4 regions of the Cronobacter turicensis genome follow, and region 1 is predicted to be linked to each of the others. Evidence: predicted binding sites of a transcription regulator. Region 1 holds the regulator's gene; each other region holds the start of a gene.
What was found. Region 1 encodes Fur, which represses iron uptake genes when iron is present. Its sites were predicted from a motif close to ATAATAATGAGAACNACTATCAA; they were not measured.
Positions count from the first base shown of each region.

Region 1 (2,204 bases):
TGCGGTTACGCATGAACTCATCCATCGCCGCCAGGCAATCGATATTCGCTTTAATCATACTGAAGCTGTTTCTACCGATCATGATTTCTTCGCGATAGCAAAGTATATTAATAATCCATGAGGACAAAATAAGCAGATGTAACTGGCAGTGATTTTTTTCAATTTCCTGCATGAAATAATCAAAAGGAATTAACTGATAATGACATTCAGAATCAGCCTGTAATTTTGCGAATTGGGATTTACCTAAATTCCTGGCGAGACCAAGAACGGAAGGCGCGCTGCTTTTTTCCAGCAGCAGCCGGTCGCTCTGGCGCATCAGAGAGAACTGACCACCGCGAATGATGCAGATCTCCCCGTCCCGCAGGGGAATGAGCGTATTTTTTTCTGCGCGAGACCAGTTACCGTAGCTATTGAAAATATCCGCGATACGGTAAATCTCAGCAAGCGGTTTAGGGGGTAAGACCATATTGGTTACCTTATATAAAATAGAATTAAATCGTTGCTGTATCTTAATGGATGCTTTTTTATTGCTGCAATAAGGGGCAGGGGAGATAAAAGGAAGAACAGGGGTAATCTTACGTCTAAACGATTGACCGGTAAAGATATTTATATTTTCTGAATTTCCATTTAATAAAATATAAGTAGCTTAATTAAGCATTGTGCGCTGTATTAAAACACCATAAATTTTATTTTTATCTAAAAAAATACATTTGTATTTTCAGGGGAAGGTTTTCAGAGAATAAAAAAGCCGACAGATGTCGGCCTGGGTTATGCAGCGTGGCGAACGTTATTTGCCGCCAGCCTCGTGCGCGTGTTCATTTTCGCGGCAGTCGCCATCCGCACAGTGCCCGTACAGATAGAGGCTGTGGTTGGTCAGGCGGATGCCATGACGCGTTGCGATTTCACGCTGACGAGCTTCAATGGAGTCATCGCTGAACTCGATCACTTTGCCGCAATCGAGGCAAATCAGATGATCGTGATGATGCTGTTGCGTCAGCTCGAAAACGGATTTTCCGCCTTCGAAATTGTGACGGGTGACGATGCCGGCATCGTCGAACTGGTTAAGTACGCGATAGACCGTGGCAAGGCCAATCTCTTCACCCATGTCAATCAGACGCTTATAGAGGTCTTCCGCACTGACATGATGATTGACCGGTTCCTGCAGCACTTCGAGGATTTTTAATCGAGGAAGCGTGACTTTCAGGCCGGCCTTCTTTAATGCGGTATTGTTGTCAGTCATGCGGAATCTGTCCTGTTGCTTAACGACTCGCTCCGGAAGGAAGCGATACATCGGATACGCCGAAGATGAATGCGTCTCATTATAGAACTGACATGCCTAAATGAAAACCGCAAGCGTCCGGCAAAAAAGAGCTTAAAAATCGTGGACCAGCCAGCGTTTTTCACGTGGAGGGCCTGATAATTAAGGAAGCCATTGTACAGCTTAGCGAGGGAAAGTTAAAAATTTGTAGCAATTATTTTCATTGCTTTTATCTATCAAACGGCGCGGACATCCGCCCGCGCCATGTATCTCAGGCGTTGATGATTTCCTGCAGATGCAGTTCTTCAGAAACCTGTTTGACCCATTTTTCAACGCGTTCTGCGGTCAGCTCAGGCTGGCGGTCTTCGTCAATCGCCAGACCGACGAAGTGATCGTCGTCCGCCAGACCTTTGGAGGCTTCAAAGTGATAGCCTTCGGTCGGCCAGTGACCAACGATGGTCGCGCCGCGCGGCTCGATAATGTCGCGAATGGTGCCCAGCGCGTCGCAGAAGTATTCAGCGTAATCTTCCTGGTCGCCGCAGCCGAAGAGCGCGACAAGCTTGCCGTTGAAATCTATTTCTTCCAGCGTCGGGAAAAAATCGTCCCAGTCGCACTGCGCTTCGCCGTAATACCAGGTCGGAATGCCAAGCAGAAGAATATCGAATGCTTCCAGATCTTCTTTGCTGCTTTTAGCAATGTCATGCACTTCAGCAACGTCTTTCCCGAGCTGTTTCTGGATAATTTTTGCGATATTTTCGGTATTGCCGGTGTCGCTGCCGAAAAAGATGCCTACGATTGCCATAAGAAGAATAACCTCTTGAATCTAAATGTGATGGTGCTGGCATAACGCCCACAGATAGGGCAATCATAGCAGAACAAAAGAGGGTGCGGAAACGGTATCAGGCGCCGGGTGCACTCTCTGCTACATTGCCCCGTCCTTTTGGGT
Region 1 covers NZ_CP165997.1:2,993,999-2,996,202, reverse strand. The annotation lists gene AB8W27_RS14280 (helix-turn-helix domain-containing protein) at 1-466, opposite strand, end outside; gene fur (ferric iron uptake transcriptional regulator) at 788-1,240, opposite strand; gene fldA (flavodoxin FldA) at 1,530-2,060, opposite strand.

Region 2 (2,204 bases), 1.8 Mb from region 1:
GTTGATGACGAAGAGCTGCTGGAACTGGTTGAGATGGAAGTGCGCGAGCTGCTGTCTCAGTACGACTTCCCGGGCGACGACACGCCGATCGTTCGTGGTTCTGCTCTGAAAGCGCTGGAAGGCGAAGCAGAGTGGGAAGCGAAAATCATCGAACTGGCAGGCTTCCTGGATTCCTACATCCCGGAACCGGAGCGTGCGATTGACAAGCCGTTCCTGCTGCCGATCGAAGACGTATTCTCCATCTCCGGTCGTGGTACCGTTGTTACCGGTCGTGTAGAGCGCGGTATCATCAAAGTGGGTGAAGAAGTTGAAATCGTGGGTATCAAAGACACCGCGAAATCCACCTGTACCGGCGTTGAAATGTTCCGCAAACTGCTGGACGAAGGCCGTGCTGGCGAGAACGTAGGTGTTCTGCTGCGTGGTATCAAACGTGAAGAAATCGAACGTGGTCAGGTGCTGGCTAAGCCGGGCTCCATCAAGCCGCACACCAAGTTCGAATCTGAAGTGTACATTCTGTCCAAAGACGAAGGCGGCCGTCACACTCCGTTCTTCAAAGGCTACCGTCCGCAGTTCTACTTCCGTACCACTGACGTGACCGGTACCATCGAACTGCCGGAAGGCGTTGAGATGGTAATGCCGGGCGACAACATTAAAATGGTTGTCACCCTGATCCACCCGATCGCGATGGACGACGGTCTGCGTTTCGCAATCCGCGAAGGCGGCCGTACCGTTGGCGCGGGCGTGGTTGCTAAAGTTCTGGGCTAATTGCTCAAGAATTGAAAAGGGCGCTTCGGCGCCCTTTTTGTTTTATAAAGGAAAATAGGCTGGATACTATTTTTCTGTTCATTAAATGCTTCTTGCCAGATAAAAGTCCATTCAAGTCTCGTTGTAATCATAACCATTCTCATTTAAAATCTGCGCATAAACTGAACGGGAGTTATCATGTACGTTTGTTTGTGTAATGGTATCAGCGATAAAAAAATACGGCAGGCGGTACGTCAGCACCATCCTCAGTCCTTCCAGCAGTTGCGTAAATTTATGCCGATCGGTAACCAGTGTGGTAAGTGTGTCCGCGCTGCGCGTGAAATTATGCAAGACGAACTGATGCAGATCCCGGAATATCAGGAAATTGCGTAACCTGAGATTTTGACTTCCTCGCCAGCCCATCTACGCTTCATGTAGTGGAAGCGGAGGGAAGCAAAATGAAAGGTGATATCAAGATAATAAATTATCTCAATAAATTATTGGGAAACGAGCTAGTCGCAATCAATCAGTACTTTCTCCATGCGAGAATGTTCAAAAACTGGGGCCTGATGCGCCTCAACGATGTTGAGTATCATGAGTCCATTGATGAGATGAAGCACGCTGATATCTATATCGAGCGCATTCTCTTTCTTGAGGGTATCCCCAACCTGCAGGACCTGGGCAAGTTACATATAGGCGAAGACGTAGAAGAAATGCTGCGCTCCGATCTCACGCTTGAGATGGAAGGGGCAAAAGACCTGCGTGAAGCGATCGCCTATGCCGACTCTATTCATGACTACGTCAGCCGGGATATCATGATCAAAATCCTGGAAGATGAAGAGCACCATATCGACTGGCTGGAAACCGAGCTGGATCTTATCGGTAAAATTGGTCTGCAGAATTACATTCAGTCCCAGATTAAAGAGCAGAGCTAACGTTCACAGATTTAGTATCTGGAATGTAGCGCCACTGCATATTAACCCTGCTACCGCCATAAACGGCCCAAAAGGTAGCGGGGTTTTACATAAAAGAGGCCGCCCTTTTAGCTGATAAAGCACAAATACGGCAATGAGTCCCAATACAGATGCGATAACGAGCAGCAGACCAAGCATTTGCCATCCATGCCAGGCGCCCAGCGCACCCAAAAATTTTACATCCCCATAGCCCAGCCCTTCATACTCGCGCAACCAACGGTAGGTCCAGTACAGCAACCATAATGAAAGGTAACCGACCAACGCGCCAATGACAGCATCCGCCAGATATTGCGGCTGGAAGATAAGATGATAAGAAAGGCCCAGCCAGAGCAGGGGACAGGTGAGGCTGTCAGGTAGCAGTCCATCACGTAGATCCTTTGCTATAAGCATGGCATTGAGCAATATATAACCAGATATCCATATCACTATCATTTTTCATTCCTGAAGCGCTCCTGACGGACTGGCAAAATACGCTTTTACAGAAAC
Region 2 covers NZ_CP165997.1:367,986-370,189, forward strand. The annotation lists gene tuf (elongation factor Tu) at 1-765, shown strand, start outside; gene bfd (bacterioferritin-associated ferredoxin) at 943-1,137, shown strand; gene bfr (bacterioferritin) at 1,203-1,679, shown strand; gene AB8W27_RS01730 (A24 family peptidase) at 1,683-2,150, opposite strand.
Region 2: the regulator Fur is predicted to act here: its motif matches at 886-908, upstream of bfd (bacterioferritin-associated ferredoxin).

Region 3 (2,204 bases), 1.8 Mb from region 1:
AAAAAGCAGCGCCAGCGCAAGGGTGATAACGGCCAGCCCAAGCCCGCCGACGCTGGCGGCGCTCACTGGCGAAAACCAGGCGCCCATACCGCCGAGCGCCGCCGCGCCGATGGCGTCGCCCGTGACATTTTGCGCGGTCCACAGTCCGTTGATACGCCCGAGCATGTGATCCGGCGTCCGGGCCTGGATAAGCTGGTACTGGATAAGCGAACTCACGCCGCTCAGGTAGCCGAACAGCGTCAGACAGACGAACGCCAGCGGCCAGAATGGCATCAGGCTGAACACGCCGACGGCCGCCAGCGCCAGCACCGAGGAAATCAGCAGCGTGCGGCCAGGGCGCGGGGCGTGCGCGAGCCCGCCGCTGGTGAGCGCTCCCAGCGCCGCGCCGAGCGGCACAGCGGCGTACAGCACGCCGATTTCACCGCCCGCCATCTGCCAGTGGTTCGCAAGCGACGGATACAGCACGCGCACCGCGCTCGCCATCGTCAGCAGCGCGCCGACCAGCGCCACGCCGCCCACGACCGGGCTTGCCGCAAGAAAGCGCAGCCCGTCGGCCAGCGCGCGCAGCGGATGCTGACGCTGCATCTGCGGCGCGGGGAGCGCCGGGAGGGTGAGCAGCGGCAGGAGCGTGAGAAACGTGCCGAGCGCCGCCAGCGCGTAGTTCCAGACCACGCCGCCCCAGGCCAGCAGCACGCCGCCGAGCAGCGGCGAAATCACCGAGCCCAGGCGCACCGTCAGCATGGTGATCGCGCCCGCCTGCATCAGGTTTTCACGCCCCACGATAGCAGGCGTCGCCGCCAGCAGCGCCGTTACGCCGATCGCCCCGTAAAACCCGTCCCACACCCCGAGCAGATAAATCGCGGTGACCGACGGCGCGGGCAACATGGCGTTGATCCAAAGCCCGATAAACCCAAGACCACAGGTGGAGCGCGCCAGCAGAATGAGCGTTTTGCGCTCGTAGCGGTCGGCCAGCACGCCGCCGGTCATCAGGCCGATAAACATCGCCGCCCCGGTCAGCGTGACCGCCAGCCCCACCTGAAAAGGCGAGCCGGTGAGCGTCTGGATCTGCACCGGCACCGCCACGCCAAGCAGTCCAAGACCAAGAATGGAGATAAAACGCGCCAGAAAGACGGCGCGATAAGCGGGATGGGTTTTCAGCAACGAGAGGTTCAGTAACAGCGAATGTCGGTTCATTACAGGGCCTTAACGCGAATTTTCCTTGCCGGATAACGGGACGGCCATGCTAACATAGCCAGATAAGAGTGATAATAACTATCATTATCGATTCCAGGGTGTGCGTTATGTCGGCCTCGCGCCTTTCCTCCAGGATGGTTGTCCTGGGGTGTCTCTTTTTATTGCTGCTGTTGATGGTTGCCCTCAGCCTGCTGGTGGGCGCCAAATCCCTGCCCTTATCTCTTGTGGTGGACGCGCTCACCGGCGCCTGCCGCGAGGCGGACTGCACCATCGTGCTGGATGCGCGCCTGCCCCGCACCCTCGCCGGTATTGTCGCCGGGCTGTCGCTCGGGCTTGCCGGGGCGTTAATGCAAACGCTGACCCGCAACCCGCTCGCCGACCCCGGCCTGTTAGGCGTCAACTCCGGCGCCAGTTTCGCCATTGTTCTGGGCGCGGCGCTGTGGGGCGTGAGCGAGCCGCTGCACATCCTCGCGCTGGCGCTGTGCGGCGCGCTGGCGGCGACACTGGTCGTGGCGTTTACCGGCAGCGCAGGCGGCGGACAGCTTAGCCCGGTGCGCCTGACACTCGCCGGTGTGGCGCTGGCGGCAGTACTGGAAGGGCTTTCCGGCGGTATCGCGCTATTAAACCCGGTGGTGTATGACCAGCTGCGCTTCTGGCAGGCGGGCTCGCTTGATATCCGTACCCTGACGACGCTTAAAGCCATCGCGCCGGTCGTGCTCACAGGCGCCGTTATCGCGCTGCTGCTGGGGCGTGCCCTGAACAGCCTGAGCATGGGAAGCGACACGGCGACGGCGCTCGGCAGCCGCGTGGCGCGCACGCAGGTGCTCGGGCTTATCGCCATTACGCTTCTGTGCGCCAGCGCCACCGCCGTGGTGGGCCCCATCGCCTTTATCGGCCTGATGATGCCGCACCTGGCGCGCTGGCTGGTGGGGGCGGATCACCGCTGGTCGCTGCCAGTGACGCTGCTCGCCACGCCGTCGCTGCTGCTGCTCGCGGATATCATTGGCCGG
Region 3 covers NZ_CP165997.1:1,186,831-1,189,034, reverse strand. The annotation lists gene entS (enterobactin transporter EntS) at 1-1,194, opposite strand, end outside; gene fepD (Fe(3+)-siderophore ABC transporter permease) at 1,302-2,204, shown strand, end outside.
Region 3: the regulator Fur is predicted to act here: its motif matches at 1,257-1,279, upstream of fepD (Fe(3+)-siderophore ABC transporter permease).

Region 4 (2,204 bases), 400 kb from region 1:
CGCCGCGCACGAAAGCGTCGACCGAATCCTGCTTACGCTCGCCGACGTTCCAGCCGCCCCATGCGCCCTGCCAGAGCGCCGCGTTATACCGGCCCGTCGTTTTATCCGGGAAACCGTCGATATACATCAGGCGGTTGTCGAAATTGGTTTCGGCATGCATCGCGTTTACTTTCGCCTCCCAGCCGTTATCGAAGCGCTGCGTCAGGTTGGCGAAAATTTTGGTGGAATCAAGATCGGAATACGCCCAGTCGGCGGCGGTGTTGAAACCTCGGCGGAAATGCGTCCGGCTCCCGTCGCTGTAAAGGGAAGGGAAGCCGCCCCAGGTCGGGCTGTCTTCCTGACTTTCCTGGTAGTCATAACCCAGCGATAACAGCGTTGAATCGGTAATGTCGGCATCCACAACGCCGTAGATGAATTTTTTGCGGTAGTGGTTACGCTCCACGAAGCTGTCATTATCCTGATAACCGGCCACCACGCGCCCGCGCACTTTGCCAGACTCTACCAGCGGCGACTGCACATCCATCACGTAACGCTGTTTATCCCAGCTGCCATACGTGGCCGAGACGTTACCTTTAAACGTCTGGCTGTCGGCGTGTTTGCGCACCATATTTACATACGCCGACGGGTTCCCGGTGCCGCTCATCAGTCCGGCTGCGCCGCGCACAACCTCGATTTTATCGTAAATCGCCGTGTCGCCTGCGGTATCGCCAAAGTTCCAGCGGTTATCAAGAAACGTCGGCATATCTTCATAGGCGAAATTGCTGATGTAAAAACCGCGTGCGAAGAAGTTCGTGCGGCTGGTATCAATGCGTGAGACGGTGACGCCTGTCGTGTTTTCCAGCACGTCTTCAATGGTCGTCAGTTGCTGATCCTGCATGCGTTGTTGGCTAATCACGCTCACCGACTGCGGAATGTCGCGCGGCACCAGCAGCATTTTTGTGCCGGACGTGGTGGTTTTAACGCTGTAATCCTGTGACTCGTCAGGCGTGCCGCTGTCGGCGGCGGCATCAACCACAATCGTGTCGCTGGCGGCGGGCGCCGCGTATGCCGCCGGGGCCGCCAGCGCGCTGGCGATACTGAGCGCCAGCAAAGAGGGAAGGGAGGACGCCGGAACGGTGCCCTGACGGAGTGCATGCTTAGCCATGTGTTGCCCTTAAAATAAAAAAATGATGCTGCGCATCAGGCTATTGTAATACGACGCTTTTCGGCGGCATCCTGGCCTGATGAAAAGAGATCGCGGGACTAAAACAACGTTCCATGTCAATAAGAATGAGAAATATAATCATTTGTCTTTGCGGTGTAAACAAATGTAAGAGGTGTGACAAACCGATGAGTAAGCGAGACGGGAGAAGCATCAGGCGCTATGGCGAAGCGAGAAGCGAAGGGCGCGCCATAAATATCCGCTTTATAAAGAAAAACCGGGCCAAAGGTTGAAAGGAAGCGATTATCTCGCTCATACTCTTAACGTTTATCCAAGAAGGAAAAAAACCATGGTCGAAGAAACCATTTTCAGCAAAATTATTCGTCGCGAAATTCCTGCCGACATCGTCTATCAGGATGAGCTCGTTACCGCGTTTCGCGATATTTCTCCCCAGGCCCCGACCCACATTCTAATCGTCCCGAACGTGCTGGTGCCGACGGTCAATGACGTTACGGCGGAACATGAGCAGGCGCTGGGGCGTCTTTTTACTGCCGCAGCGAAAATCGCGCAGCAGGAAGGCATCGCGGAAGATGGCTATCGCCTCATCATGAACTGCAATCGTCACGGCGGGCAGGAGGTTTACCACATCCATATGCATCTGGTCGGCGGCCGCCCTCTGGGGCCGATGCTTGCGCATAAAGGTCTCTGAGATGGGGCGCGCACGCACAGGCTTACTGCTGGCTGCGGTGTTGATGGCAGGCTGCCGCTCCGCGCCGACCATTCCCGTCAGCGACGATCAGGCGGTAGTGATGGAATCGAGCGTGCTGGCAGCGGGCATCACTGCTGAAAAACCAGACTTTTCTTTGCAAGACGGCAAGCCTGTCGCCGCCGCCGCCATTTACAATAACAAAGACGCGCCCGTTACCGTGCATTACCGCTTTTACTGGTATGACGCCCGCGGGCTGGAAGGCCAGCCGCTGGAAGTCCCGCAGACGGTCGTTATCCCGGCCCAGAGCCGCGTGACGGTAAACGGTCAGACTCACTATCTGGCGGCACGGAAAGC
Region 4 covers NZ_CP165997.1:2,591,139-2,593,342, reverse strand. The annotation lists gene fhuE (ferric-rhodotorulic acid/ferric-coprogen receptor FhuE) at 1-1,144, opposite strand, end outside; gene hinT (purine nucleoside phosphoramidase) at 1,491-1,850, shown strand; gene AB8W27_RS12390 (YcfL family protein) at 1,852-2,204, shown strand, end outside.
Region 4: the regulator Fur is predicted to act here: its motif matches at 1,264-1,286, upstream of fhuE (ferric-rhodotorulic acid/ferric-coprogen receptor FhuE).